Regions from separate parts of the Bradyrhizobium sp. UFLA05-153 genome, predicted to be linked through region 1. Evidence: predicted binding sites of a transcription regulator. Region 1 holds the regulator's gene; the other holds the start of a gene.
The links. The regulator LexA, encoded in region 1, represses DNA repair genes until DNA is damaged. The targets are predictions, from matches to a motif close to TGTTCNNNNTGTGTTCNG.
Positions count from the first base shown of each region.

Region 2: a site for LexA is predicted at 6,401-6,418, ahead of Q2941_RS42820 (DNA-processing protein DprA). Genes of this name have one in related genera too.

Region 1 is NZ_JBBIAM010000088.1:6,609-14,123, forward strand. It holds gene Q2941_RS36115 (ComEC/Rec2 family competence protein) at 1-1,339, shown strand, start outside; gene Q2941_RS36120 (hypothetical protein) at 1,348-1,785, opposite strand; gene Q2941_RS36125 (hypothetical protein) at 2,000-2,326, opposite strand; gene lexA (transcriptional repressor LexA) at 2,374-3,072, opposite strand; gene Q2941_RS36135 (molybdopterin molybdotransferase MoeA) at 3,248-4,459, opposite strand; gene Q2941_RS36140 (hypothetical protein) at 4,689-4,865, shown strand; gene Q2941_RS36145 (hypothetical protein) at 4,967-5,164, opposite strand; gene Q2941_RS36150 (HAD family hydrolase) at 5,339-5,968, opposite strand; gene Q2941_RS36155 (alpha-hydroxy acid oxidase) at 5,978-7,111, opposite strand; gene Q2941_RS36160 (S41 family peptidase) at 7,406-7,515, shown strand, end outside.
Region 2 is NZ_JBBIAM010000130.1:17,137-24,651, forward strand. It holds gene gmd (GDP-mannose 4,6-dehydratase) at 572-1,657, shown strand; gene fcl (GDP-L-fucose synthase) at 1,638-2,615, shown strand; gene Q2941_RS42805 (methyl-accepting chemotaxis protein) at 2,887-4,116, opposite strand; partial or broken gene Q2941_RS42810 (SOS response-associated peptidase) at 4,608-4,711, shown strand; gene Q2941_RS42815 (hypothetical protein) at 4,781-5,014, opposite strand; gene Q2941_RS42820 (DNA-processing protein DprA) at 5,397-6,311, opposite strand; partial or broken gene Q2941_RS42825 (4'-phosphopantetheinyl transferase family protein) at 7,251-7,515, opposite strand, start outside.

The DNA of each region.
Region 1 (7,515 bases):
GTTCTTTGCGGTGCGCGCGCTGCTGGCGCTGATCCCGGGATTTGCAGTGGGCTATCCGATCAAGAAATGGTCGGCTGCGGCTGCGCTGGTGGCGGCCGCATTTTACCTGCTGCTGTCCGGCGCGGAGGTTGCAACGCAGCGCTCGTTCTTCATGACGGCGGTGGTGCTGATCGCGGTGATGGTTGATCGGCGTGCCATCACCTTCCGCACGCTCGCGGTTGCCGCGATGATCGTGCTCGCGGTCGCGCCGGAGGCTCTCGTGCATCCGAGCTTCCAGATGTCGTTTGCTGCGACTCTCGGCCTCGTCGCGCTGGTGCACATCGGTATGCCGAACCTGTTTGCCTCGCCCGATCACTCCGCTACAGCGCGCATCGCGCTGTGGGGCGGCCGCGAGCTCGTCATGCTGCTGATGGCCTCGCTGATCGCGGGGCTTGCGACGACACCTTATGCCGCCTTCCATTTCCACCGCGTCACGCCTTACGGGGTGCTCGCCAATCTCGCGGCGATGCCGGTGGTCTCGGCGCTGGTGATGCCCGCCGGACTTTTGGGGTTGATCGCAGCGCCGTTCGGGCTCGATGGCGTGTTCTGGTGGCTGATGGGGATCGGCATCGACTGGATGGTCGTTGTGACGCGCTGGGTCGCGGCGTTGCCGGGCGCGGTCGGCCGCATCGCCGCGTTCGGCACCGGTCCGCTGATTGCCGCCAGCATCGGCCTCATCGTGATGGGCCTGTTGCGCACGCCGCTGCGCTGGACGGGCGCCATCGTGCTCGCGCTCTCGATTGGTTCGACGCTGCACGTGCGCCAGCCCGACATCCTGATCGCGGGCGACGGCCACAGCGTCGCGGTGCGCGGCAGGGACCGCCAACTGCACCTGATCCGAACCGGCAAGGACAATTTTCTCCTCAAGGAGTGGCTTGCAGCCGATGCCGATCCGCGCAGCGCAACCGCTACCTCGCTCGCCGACGGCGTCTCATGCGACGAGGCCGGCTGCGTGACGCCGCTCGCTGATGGTCGTCTGGTCGCGCTCTCGCTGCGTGTCGACGCGCTGGCGGATGATTGCAGCCGCGCCGCGCTGGTGGTGACGGCGAAGCCGGCAGCAACCGATTGCGCGGCAATGGTCGTGGATCGCGAGCGTCTGAAGACGCAAGGCGCGCTCACCCTATCGCGCGAGGGCGACGGTTTCACGCTGCAAACGGTGAAAGCAAGGGGCGCAAACCGCCCCTGGTCGCCGGCTGAGGCCGGCGATAGCGATTTCGAGCTCAGCCTCGCACCGCGGCCGGCTACTCCACGCAGCAAGGACGCTACGCCGTCGGAGGCCGACCTGCAGGCCGAGGATTGAAAGACGCGTCAGCCGATCGGCAGGCGTGTCGTAGGCGTCGTGGTCGTGTGCTGCTCGACGGCGGGCTGCTCTGTCTTCTCGCCGAGCGGCTGCGTCACCGGCAATTGCAGAACGGTGGCACGCTGTCCCTCGACGAGCTGCGTCACCAGCACGTAGTTGCCGTCGGGGAATTCGATCGCATCATGATGACGATCGGGAATGTGCGGATCGACCTTGCCGAACTTGCCGACGCGGGAATTGACGGTGCGTGTCCAGATCCAGCGATTGTCGTAGCGGACGTTGTCGGCGAAGGCGAGCTCGGTGCCCGGCAGGAGGCAGACGGCAACCGAGAGATCACGCTCCGACGCAAATCCACGCGTCGAGGTGCCGCGGAAGGTTGTCGTGACGATCGTCTCGCCGACTTGAGCGGGGCGGGTCGCAACGGCATGTAGGCTGTAGTCACACATCGGAGTGCTCCTCATGCGAGATAGCAGGTCCGCGCCCCCCCGGAGGCGCAGGCCTCTATCAGAGTTGGAAGCCTTCGAGTGTATCGCGTTTGTGGGCAAATCTGCGGCCCGTGTGCGCGTCGCCCGATCACATTATCTTTCCCGGCAAACCAGGAACAAAGCCTCTCGCTGTTAGTCTATCTTGGTTCACACCATTCACTCACGCGAGCTTCCATCAGCGGCCGGCAGGAGCGGAGTACCCTGAATAGGGCCAGCTCACCTGCGGCGCGGGTGCGATCGCATTGTTGGAATTGCGGAATGGCGCGCTGGTTACCGCGTGCTCCGTCTTGCGGATGGCACAGTGGTGTTGCGCTGCATCGCTCGCGGAGGCCGAGCCCGCGAGCAAGGCCGCCGAGAACACGCCCAAAATCATCTGTCGCACGGTTTTTTCCTCTTTATCGTGCACCGCGCATTCGCGCTTGCGGTGCTTGAGGATTAGCTCTGCGCAGGTGTGAGGATAATCGCGGTGGAAGCGGAAACACCATTCCGCCGGAGCGGACAATCCGTCCGCCCGCGTCGCTGCGCGATGGCCGGCAATCTGCCGGGCAATCAGTACTTCCGGTACAGCCCGATCAGCTTGCCCTGAATCTTCACCCGGTTCGGCGGCAGGATGCGCACCTCATAGGCGGTGTTCGCGGGCTCCAACGCGATCGACGCACCGCGGCGGCGGAAGCGCTTGAGCGTCGCTTCCTCGTCGTCGATCAGCGCCACCACGATGTCGCCGGTATCCGCGGTCTCGTTGCGCTGGATCAGCGCCATGTCGCCATCCAGGATGCCGGCGTCGACCATCGAATCGCCGCGCACTTCGAGCGCATAGTGCTCGCCCGAGCCGAGCAGGTCCGGCGGTACGCTGATGGTGTGGCTGCGGGTCTGCAACGCCTCGATCGGCGTGCCGGCCGCGATCCGTCCCATCACGGGCACGGCGACCGGACGCTCGCCCTCGTCGACAGTAGCGCTTGGGCCCCGCACCTTGCCGAGATTGCCTTCGATGACGCTCGGCGTGAAGCCGCGGCGGCCGGCGCCTGCAGCCTGAAGCTCGGGCAGCTTGATGACCTCGATGGCGCGCGCGCGGTTGGGCAGGCGACGGATGAAGCCGCGCTCTTCCAGCGCGGTGATCAGGCGATGGATGCCCGACTTCGAGCGCAGATCGAGCGCGTCCTTCATTTCGTCGAAGGAGGGCGGCACGCCGCTTTCCTTGAGGCGCTCACTGATGAACCGCAGAAGCTCGTATTGTTTGCGCGTTAACATCTCGACCAAGTCCCCCGGTTGATGTCGTTCGATTCCGAGACGTCAGATTCAGCAGAAGCCGCTAGATGCTCGAAACAAATCATGAACGGACACTATATGTTCGATATGTGTTCCGCAACCACTTAATTTTGTGTGAACGCGGCGAAGTTCGCGTCACGCGCGAATCAGATCGCACTCACAAGGGCAGCCGCAACACCTCGCAAGGCGTGCCTGCTTCGGCCTTTGGCGCGAATGGCGCGCGCACGAGAAGTGCCTGTGCCATAGCGAGATTCGCAAGCAGCGAGGAGTCCTGGTGGTTGACCGGAACGGCCACGAGCGTGCCGTCCTCGCGCTCCTCGAGCCTGGCGCGCAGATAGTCCTCGCGGACATCGTTGGGCCCGACGTCGCGCCCGAGCACGGCGCGCTCGAGGCGGTGATGAACGCGCGAGCGGCCCGCAAGCGCGCGAATCAACGGCACCATGAACAGGAAGCCGCAGACATAGGACGACACCGGATTGCCGGGCAGGCCGATCACCCGCATCGCGCCGAGATGGCCGTGCATCATGGGCTTGCCCGGCCGCATCGCGATTTTCCAGAACGCCATTTCGAAGCCTTCGGCTTGAAGCGCAGGCCTGACCAGATCGTGGTCGCCGACCGAGGCCCCGCCGGTCGTGATCAGGATGTCGGCGCCGCTCTCGCGGGCCCGGCGGATACCGGCGGTGGTCGCCGCAACGGTATCGGCTGCAATGCCGAGATCGAACGTTTCGGCGCCCTCGGCCCGCGCCAGCGCGTGCAAGGCGTAGCCGTTGGAAAAAACGATCTGGCCCGCGCCGGGCGTCGAGCCCGGCATCACCAGTTCGTCGCCGGTCGCGAGAATCGCGACCCTGGGCCGGCGGCGGACGGCAAGCTCCGGATGGTTCATGCCGGCGGCGAGTGAGAGGTCGCGTTCGGTCAGCCGGGCTCCCTGTCGGAGCAGCACGTCGCCCTCGCGGAAATCGACGCCGGCGGGGCGGATGTGCCGTCCGACGATCGCGGCCTCCTTGATCGTGACGCGCTTGCCGTCAGCGACGGTGTCCTCCTGGATCACCACCGCGTCCGCGCCATCGGGCACCACGCCGCCGGTGAAGATCCGCACCGCCTGGCTCGCGCCGACCGTTCCCGCAAACGGCCGGCCGGCCGCGACCTCGCCGATCACGGTGATCTCTGCGCCCACCTTCGCCGCGTCGGTGGCGCGCACCGCATAGCCGTCCATCGCCGACATCGCCTGCGGCGGCTGCGTGCGCCTGGCCGCGACGTCGCGCGCGAGCACGCGGTGGTAGGCTGCATCCAGCGCGACCATCTCCTCAGCCACGGGCACGACGCCCGCAAGCACCGCGGCGAGGGCATCGGACACCGGCATCAGGGCCACGGGCAAAACTCCTGCAGAGCAAATCGTAAGGACAGGTCGCGTTGCGTTCTAGCCGAGTGCGGGCGTCGAGGCAAAAGGGGTGATCACGAAGGTGGAGATGGAAATGTCGCTCCAGCAGCAGGATGGCGGGATGCCCTTTGGGACAATATCGCGTCGTCCCGCCTCCGGCTCAGAATTGCCGCGCGCCACAGCACGAAAGGCGCGTCAGGAGACGTCCGGGAGAACCCTGATGGCAGAGACTTCAAAGCTGTCGGTCGAGAAGGCGCTCGAGAAGCTGCGCGGCGATGAGCCGCCGAAATCCAGGAGCGCAAAGCTCGACGAGGAGATCGAGGCACTCAAGGAGAAGACGAGCCGCATGCGCGCGCAACGGCAGCGTCTCGATCGGCCCCAACCCAAGCGCGGTTGAATGCGCCTAGTGCGGCCGCCGCGCGATCGTCTCGATGACGAGAAAGACGGGGATGACGGTGGCCAAACATGCCACGGCGACGACCAGGCTCACGGCTAGCATCAGGTGGCTCCCGTTTCATTGTCCGGATCGACGTCGGGCGCTCTCAGGCTGTGATCCATCTCGGGCAGCGGGTCGCCCTGCGCTTTCAGATCGGCCGCCTTGCTGACCAGCTTGGCGGAGAGTTCCTTGTCCGATGTTGACTTCGCGAATTGGAGAAGGATCGAGGCTTGTTTGGTGAAATAGGCTTTGCCCAACACGATCACGCGTCCGTTGTAGAGATCCCAACGGGCATATGACTCCCGACGCCCTGATCCGTTCCGGGAACTCTGTGCAAAAATACACAGAGCGAGTTGGTTCCACAGTTGCCTAAGAAAGTTCCTGGAGAAGGCGGGAACCAGACCCTTTGCTAACGCAGCAATGCGGCCATGCTCTCAGATACCGAGCGCCCTCAGGGCCTCGCCGACGTCGCGAGGCGACGTCACGTGGACCGCGGTCAGCCCTCGTGCCCGCGCGCCTTCGACGTTTTCCGCGAGGTCGTCGAAGAATACGATTCGCTGCGCCGGCAGGCCGATCGCGGCGACGACATGGTCGAAGGATTCCGCATCGGGTTTGCGCAGGCCGATGCTGGAGGACAGATAAAGGTCGCGGAAATGGCCGAGCACGTCGGCATACTCCTTCGAGAAATATTCCACGTGTGGCCGGTTGGTGTTGGAGAAGGCGTAGAGCGGCACGTGCTGCGCGGCGCGCGGCAACAGGTTTGCTATGTCGGGCATCTCGCCAGCGAAGATCGCATTCCACCCCTCCAGGAACTGCGCGTCGGAAATTTCGATCCCCAGCGAGCGCCGCAGCGAGTCGAAATAGGCCTCGTCGCTGATCTTGCCCATCTCGTGCAGCCGATAGGCTTCGCTGTCCCGCACATAGCGCGCCACGATCGATTGCGGCTCGCAGCCGGCATGTCCCGCCCAGCAGGTGATCGCCTTGGAGAAATCGATGTCGAGCACCACGCGACCGAGATCGAACAGAAGCGCATCCGCGCTGCCGGGAGAGAGGAGGGAGGTCATTGCATCCTTTCAGTAGCGATAAGGCTCGATATCTAGCAGCGGAAACGCGCTGAATACGCTTGGTGCGTTGGTGGCCGTCGCCGGATGCAGGCAGGATGCGTTCACCTCGGCAAACGAGGCGGCCCCTAATAGCCCGAGACAGCGCAGCACTTCGTCTTCCAGAAGCTCCAGCATCCGCGTGATCCCGGCTTCTCCGGCCGCGGCCAGCGCCCAGCACTGCAGGCGCCCGATGCCGACGAGGTCCGCGCCCATGGCGATCGCCTTGACGATATCGGTGCCGCGGCAGAAGCCGCCGTCGACCATGATCTTCGCGCGTCCCTTCACGGCATCAACGATCTCCGGCAGCACGTGCATGGCGCCGCGGCCGTGATCGAGCTGGCGGCCGCCGTGGTTGGAGACGTAGATCCACTCGACGCCGTGATCGAGCGCGATCAGCGCGTCCTCGGCCGTCGCAATGCCCTTGATGATGAGCGGGATCTTGAATTTGTCCTTGATCAGCTTCACGGTTCGCCACTCAAGGCCCTTCTGGTAGTCGCCGCCGGTGGCGCGCAGCCGGCTCTCGCGAACATAGCGCTTGGCGATGTCGCGTTCGCGACGGCTGTAATGGGCGGTGTCGACCGTCAGGCAGAACGCGGCGTATGTGCTTTTCACGGCGCGGGCGACGACATCCTCGACGAAAGCGTCATCGCCGCGGACATAGAGCTGATAGAAGCGTAGCGCATCGGGGGCCGCTTCCGCGGTCTTCTCGAGGCCCGGGTCCGACACCGAGCTCAGCATATGCGCCGCGCCGAAGGCGCCGGCGCCGCGAGCAACGGAGGCCGCGCCGTGCGGATCGAAGATCTCGAGCGCGCCGACCGGCGCCAGCACCACCGGCAGGCGCATCTTGCGGCCGAACTGCACGACGGAACCATCGACGTTGCGCATGTCGCGCAGCACGCGCGGGCGGAAGGCGATCTCGTCCAGCGCCATACGGTTGCGGCGCATCGTGGTCTCGGTCTCAGCAGCACCGACGATATAGTCCCAGGCGTTCTGGTTGAGGTTGGAGCGCGCCTTGCGGATGAATTCGTGCAGGTTCTGGAACGGCTCGTCGCTGGCGCCGAGTTCGACGTTTCGTTGGGGCCGGATGCGGGGCGCTTCGTTCATTGTTATCCTCCCGAGAATTTGAAGCCTTAATCCATCGCCTATCCGGTTCGGCCCGCCAAAACCATCCCAAAATCGCATAGCTTGAACGCGTGGCCGGACGGGGCCGATTCCCGTTTGGCGCAAACCGGCCGGCGAACGTTGCCAAAAGTTTAGGCTGGAACGAAGGGATTTCTGCCGGATGCCCGCCGACGTGGCGGACCGGCCTTGAAGAAACCAGAATGGTATTGTGAGACACGGGCTGGATCGCCATTTGCATGGCGCCTCCCAACCGCCAGCAAAAAGGCCATTTAATCCATGCGGAAAACCCTGCTGTTCCCCCTCGGCGCGCTGACCGGCGCGTGTTTGACTCTGCTGGCGACCTCTCCGCAAGGCGGGCAATGGGTGGCAAGAGCGGCGGCGGGCGC
Region 2 (7,515 bases), on a different contig from region 1:
GACCCGGCTGGAGATAGCTGACCGTATTCTGCTGCCATGCCGCTTCGCCGAATTTCAAGATGGGCTCTACCCGCGTCAATCTCTTTAGCGGCTCCCAAGCAACCGGCCCGCGCAAAGGTTAGAGTCCGTACCGTATGGTAGCTAACTTTGGACTTTGATTAATGCGAGGAGCTCGCTATCGGCGCATAAATTCCGCACTTGGTTGCGTTTTTCGACGGATTTCACTCGCTCGCGTCGTGTCACACCTCACAGCTTTACCTATCTTTGATTGCTCAGCGATTTTCGGCACTCGAATAGCATGGTGACGAGGCAGCAATTGCCGATCCGGGTTCGAAACTGCGTTCAATGCCTCTAGCGCCATGCCGGGACGGCCTTGGCGCAGCTGTTCCGAACACCTTCCCAGCATAGCGAACCGCAGGTCCAGGCGAAAAATCTCCGCAAAATCATCGCTATAAACGTCTATTGTCCTTCAGCGCCCATTTCTTTATCACCGCGGAACGGTTCAGCTCCCGGCAAGTACCTGCAGCCGGAGGTGAGGAAACCGATCGGTTCGTTTGCATCAGGGTGAAATTTGACTAACCAAAACTCTCAACGGCGTGTCGCCTTGATCACCGGCGTGACCGGGCAGGATGGCGCCTATCTCTCCGAATATCTCCTATCGCTCGGCTATATCGTGCATGGTATCAAGCGGCGGTCCTCTTCCTTCAACACCGCGCGCGTCGATCATCTCTATCAGGACCGGCATGTCGGGACCGCGCCGTTTCTCATGCACTACGGCGACATGACCGACTCGACCAATCTGATCCGCCTGGTCCAGCAGATCAGACCGACCGAGATCTACAATCTTGCCGCCCAGAGCCATGTCGGCGTCAGCTTTGAAAGCCCGGAATATACCGCAAACGCCGACGCGATCGGTGTGCTGCGCCTACTCGAGGCGATCCGGATTCTTGGCTTGGAGAAAGAGACGCGCTTCTACCAGGCTTCGACGTCCGAGCTTTACGGCCTGGTTCAGGAAATCCCCCAGAAAGAGACCACGCCGTTTTATCCGCGCTCGCCCTATGGTGTGGCCAAGCTCTACGGCTATTGGATTACGGTGAACTACCGCGAAGCTTATGGCATGTTCGCAAGTAACGGCATCCTGTTCAATCACGAGAGCCCAATTCGCGGCGAGACTTTTGTCACCCGTAAGATCACCCGCGCCGTCGCCCGCATTGAGGTGGGTCTCGAGGAGACGCTCTATCTCGGCAATCTCGAAGCCAAGCGCGACTGGGGGCATGCCCGCGACTACGTCGAAGGCATGCACATGATCCTGCAGGCGGACAAGCCCGATGATTTCGTCCTCGCGACCGGCGAGACGCGGTCGGTGCGCGAGATGGTCGAGCTCGCATTCGCCGAGGTTGGCCGCCGCATCGAATGGCGCGGCAAAGGCGTCGAGGAAACTGGCATCGATACCAAGAGCAGTAAGGCGGTGGTCCGGATCGATCCGAGCTATTTCCGCCCGACGGAGGTTGATCTTCTCATTGGCGATGCCAGCAAGGCGCGCCAGCAACTCGGCTGGAAGCCGAAGCGCAGCTTTGCGCAGCTCGTGCAGGAGATGATGGCGAGCGACCTCGACGAAGCGAAGCGGGAGGCCGCCGGTGGCCGCCACTCCGTTTGAACTGAAGGGCAAGACGGTCTATGTCGCCGGCCATCGTGGCATGGTCGGGGCCGCGCTGATGCGCCGGCTTGCGCAAGAAGACGTGCGGCTCGTCACTTCGGAACGAAGCGAGGTCGATCTTCGCAACCAGGCCCAGGTGTTCGGCTGGTTCGCCAAGACGCGGCCGCAAGTCGTGTTCTTGGCTGCCGCCAAGGTCGGCGGCATCGTCGCAAATGATACACTGCGCGCCGAGTTCATTTACGACAACATTGCGATCGCCGCGAATGTGATCCACGCGGCTCATCTCAATGAGGTCGAGAAGCTGATGTTCCTGGGCTCCTCCTGCATCTATCCAAAACTTGCTCCCCAGCCATTGCGCGAGGACATGGTGCTGTCCGGTTCGCTGGAGCCAACCAATGAGCCCTATGCGATCGCCAAGATCGCCGGCATCAAGATGGTGGAAGCCTATCGCAGTCAGTACGGAAGCGACTTCATCAGTGTGATGCCGAGCAACCTGTACGGCCCTGGCGACAACTACCACCCCGAATATAGCCACGTAGTCGCAGCCCTGATCCGCCGCTTTCACGAAGCCAAGCTCGTGGGTGCAAAAAGCGTCACAGTGTGGGGCACCGGTACGCCGCGCCGCGAATTTCTCTATGTCGACGACATGGCGGATGCCTGCGTCCACCTCATGAAGAGCTATTCGGGTGCGGAGTTGATTAATATCGGCACCGGCGAAGACATCACGATCGTGGAATTCGCCCGGCTCGTCGCGGACGTCACCGACTATCAGGGCGAGATCACGTTTGATGCCTCGCGCCCCGACGGTACGCCGCGCAAGTTGCTCGACGTCAGCCGGCTCGCAACGCTGGGCTGGAGCGCGAAAATCTCCCTGAAAGACGGGATCCAGCAGGCTTACCGAGCCTTTCTGACATCAGGCGATGATATTCTTTCCAAAAATAATCTTACAAACTCGTGAGCTAGACAATCAAAGCGTGTACCGCTCATTTGGGTGTCCGCTTACGTCGAACTAGAGCATGATCCGAAAAAGTGAGAAGCGGTTTTCCGAAAAGATCATACTCAAACAAGAACCTAAAGCGCGATGACGATTCATCTCATCGCGCTTTAGTCTTTGCAGCTGAACCTTATCGATCTGACTGATCAACATGCGCCTTGCCGAGCTACGTCAAGCTCGGCAAACGTTCATCGCCAATTGGCTCTTTGACCCGTACTGAACTGAGCGCGCCGAACTACGCTCTTATCTTGATCAAGAAGTCGCTGACCTGCCCCTGCAATGAAGCGATATTGCTGCTCAAATGCGACATCTTCCCAACCGCCCGACCCGCCGATGAGCCAGAGGCGCGCGATGCATCGTTCAGTTGGTCAATATCTCGAGACGTTTCGCGCATATCAGCGCTGATATTGGTGATACTTCTTGAGATGTCGTTCGTCACAATCGATTGCTCCTCTATCGCCGCCGATATGCTGCTCGAGATCTCCTGCACCTTGTCGACTATGTCAGCGATGTCAGCCATCGCCGCAGTCGCCAGTTCCGTCCTTTGTTGGATGGCGAGAATTTGAGTATCAACCTCGCTAGTCGCCTTTGCTGCCTGCGCAGCGAGGTTCTTCACTTCCCCCGCGACTACTGCAAAGCCTCGACCCGCTTCGCCAGCTCGTGCTGCCTCGATGGTGGCGTTGAGCGCCAGCAAATTGGTTTGCGATGCTATGCTCTCGATCATTTGGACGACGCTACTGACCTTCGTCACCGACGCAACGAGCTCACTTAATGTTGTTTCAGCGTGTACGGTCTTGTCGCGCGCAGTGTGCGAAATGTTCGCTGCTGTCGAAACTTGTCGGCTGATTTCATTGATCGAGGCTGAGAATTCTTGAGCCGCCGAAGACACGGCAGCGGAGTTTTCTTCGGTCTTTTTCACCATTCCTGTCATGGCTTTAGCGCGATGACAGACATCGTCCGTTGAAGCTGTAATTTCCGATGCAACCGCTTGCATATCATGCATTGAGCTCGCTACAACTTCGACGACCCGCGACACATCGCTATCGAATCTCCTTGCAAGACTCAGCCTTTCTTCGCGCATACGAACCAGGTCGGTTATGTCCTGCCAGACACACACGACTATAGGACGGCCTCTGAATTTCGAAACGACAAGACTTATCCTGACTGGAATGGAGGTCTGATCTTTGCGCCGAAGCCACCACTCGATCGCGACGTGGCCTGACCTCATCACAACCTCATTGGTCTCTTCGAACATCTGCGCAACAGTCTTGCCGTTCGGCTGAGGATCCAGGGAGAGCGAAGCGATATCCAATCCTCTCAGTTCTTCTCCATTGGATAGCCCGAGCATGTGAGCTGCGGCGTCGTTGCCGAGTACACACCGGTCGGCATCATAAATTGTAATACCATCTTTGATCGACTCGAAAGCTTTGATCGCCATCGCTTCGTCCAAGGTCACTGCTGCCACCTCCCGTCTCGTAGACGTCACGAAGGAAAGGACCAACATCAAACCGCCGAGAAGGAGTCCGGCCCAGAAGTGAAGTGATAGCGCATCTGCATTAGCCGCAACTGTTGCTGCTGGGACGGATAATGCCAGGGCGAGACTTGATATCCGATTGTGCCACATAATTCCAACCGCCGCTTGAATCCAACATGAATGGTCGTATCGAATCTCAATTAAGAATTCCCTTGCGCACCGTCCTATCGGTGGCGCACTTATACCTGCGTATAGTCGAGTATACCGGCGTATATGTGCACTTGCTCGCGAGGAAAGCTTGGCGTGCAGTCCAAGATCTCGGCGACAGCATGCGAGCGCGATCTGGACCAGGCCGCTGTTGAGCGGTGATCAGTATCCAGTGCATGAAGGAATCCGCTGTACGGCATCTGGACGATCTTCAATGGAGACCGGGGCACCAAGTCGAAGTCAGCCCCGGGACCGTACCTAAGTCTATGGCTTGACGCGCACCATGGGACGAAGCGAAGGCCTGCAGCGGCCGCTACCAGATGACGCCCTAAAGATTGTCGCACGCGGCGTTTCCAAGGAAGATCGGGCCGTGGCATGAAACATGTCCAGGCACGCCCGTACGCCGGCGGAGCCGGCTCTACCGCAGCGGCCTGTGGGTGACAATCGTTCACCCCAGTAGGTCTTCGATCGGCACTTCGTTAAATGGATCTGCGAGCGCTCGTCTGGCAACGAAGAGTCCAATTACGCGCGTCTGCGGAGCGCGCTCAAGAATCATCTCCTTGACGGCTTTGAAATGGGAGCCTGTCGTGAGGACGTCGTCGACGATGCCCACGATACCGCGCAGGTTCTGCAGTTGGTTTTCCGCGATCCTGTAGTTCTGCTTGAGCTCGGTTGGCGACATCCGGTTGCCGCCCTTGAAAGTGTTCGTCGAGGATCTGCTCGACTAACTCCCTGACGTCGGGAGGCGCCGGGGCGCGGACTCCTCTGCAGACCTGCACCATACGATCATCGTAGGCGGGATCGGTTTTCATCTTCGATGGCGGAACCGGAACAATCGTGGCTTGGGCCAACCATTCGGCGTTTAAAACCGCTGACAGATCGTTCGCGCATCTAGCGATTGCCGCGGCCTTATATTGTACCCACCGTCGCCTCGCTTCTTCTGAAGATTGTGAATGAGCTGATTGGTCTCGCCGCCGCGCCAACCCAAACGGGCCGTATATTCGTAGAGGTAGTGACAATCGTCACCCTCGTCGAGGTACCAGTGGTCTCTGCGGTTGGTCTCGTCAATTTGCTGGAGAAGGCGTGCAATCACCTAACGCGCCCCAGATATCGGCGAGATCGCGGACACGGATCGCGCCCCTCTTCTCGAAGTTCGCCGGCCAAGTGATGTCATCTCGCTTGAAGCAGGAATCGAGAATGAACAGCTTGCGGCCTTGCTGCAAGGCCGCGCGAGCCTGCGTGAGCGTCCCGCTTGTGTCGCTGGCCTCGACGATGATCGTCCCCTTGGTGAGAGCGCTCATCGTGACGTTGCGCTCAGGGAAAAACAGCTTGTTCTGCGGAACGTGCTGACTAGCGTACCGGAGCACTGGCACCTGAGAAATGAGCAGATGTTCCTCCGCGATCCTGCGCTGGAGCGGCTGATTCTCCTTCGGGTAATAGGTCCCGATCGGCGTGCCGATCACAGCGATGGTGTGGCCCTTCGCCTCGATCGCCGCTGTATGAGCTGCAGTGTCGATGCCGGTTGCCAGGCCCGACACAACCGTAAAGCCGCGCTCGACCAACGCGCGTGAGAGCCTCGCCGCACGCGATTTTCCATCTTCGCTAGGATTGCGGCTCCCCACGACGGCAACGCATCGCGTCTCGACGAACTCCCAAGCACCTTGGAAATAGAGCATTTCCACCGGATGTCTTGCATCCCGGAGCTTCGGAGGATAGTTGCCAGTGAGATTCAGCCGAGTTCCGAACCTAGATACGCCTGCCTTCTTGAGCGCAGCCAGAACTTCCGATGCGCGAACGTCCGCCACAGCACCTGAAACGAAGTCGGAAGGGACAGCAGTCGGGTCCGATGCGAATTTCTCGGCGATCGTTTTGAAGGTAGCCCCCTTCTCAAGCCACAGCGCTTCGTAGGCACCCAACTCCCTACGCGGCGAGATTGACCGTACGGCCGGCCCGTCATTCATTCGTGCGAGAAGGTTCATCGTCCAACCCTAGCTACCCCCTGCGGCGGCGTCGAATCAAACAGAGTCGAAGTCCACCAAAAGCGTCTGGAGGATGGTAGCAACCCGCGAAGAACAAATCAAGAACAATTCAATATCTCCTTACAGATCATTCGGTTAAATGGTTAACATTTCCTTGATTTGCCGGTGCGCTGTCCTCGGACGAGGCCGAGCACCGTATCGGCCGCTTCGGGCGTCAACCCGACGGTGATGTAGCGAATTGCCACCCCCAAGACGCGCCGATCAGTCGGCCGCCGCCAAAATCGGGGAGACCTTTCCACCGAGAAGGAAGAGGTGTTGAAGAGTCGGCGCCGTTCGCCCGTAACGCCCCGGCTCCACAACTGAAGCCAGCTATAGTGTCTGCCAGGCAGTGGTCCGCGCGGCTCTGCCTATGGTCGCAGCCGAACAAGTCGGATGCCGCGAATGCAGAACCGATTTGTGAGGCCGGCACCCGGCTCACAATGCGGTTCGTACTGGTTATCTCTGTCGAACTACAAGCCACCGGCACGATTTGTGAAGGCGGAAAATGCTGATGAGGCAGCGTAGCCCGACTGTCTGCCCTGCGTGTCCACATGGACGAATTGGGAATTGTGGCGGGCGCTGGCTTGGCGAGCACCGCCAAGCTGCTGGCGATTCTTCGGGAACGAAAACCACGACAGAATCCCTGATGGCGCCCGCTTTGCCCTTATCCAATTCGCTGAGCAGATTGAGCTGCTTAACGATATCGAGCGATTGGTTACGTTCAGGCGCGAGAAACACCCGGTCCATACTCCCCTCCTCTTCGATGTCTGACGTGAACGAAGGGACGATCATCATCGTCAGCAGCGGCTGGCTGCAGTACCAACTGTATAGCGCCTGCGAGATCGAAGATCATTTCCATGCCAAGGCTCCGGGCAACGTTGACAAGTTTCGCAGCGCGACTTACGAGCCTCGAAATCGCACAGCCAATGCAAGAATGCCTCCAAGAAACGGGAGATAAATTCCATTGATAGTTCGACTGCCGAAATTCATAGGTTTTTCCGGATTGATGATCTCCGCCTCGAAAAACCCACTCTGGTCGCCCGTTCTGACACTGACATCTTGAAAATCCAGGAATTCACCGGTTTCTGGCGAATATGCTTTGTATACAGCCTCCTTGATTACGAAGATTAGTTTCGGGCCAAAGCGACCGCTGGACCATTCCCGA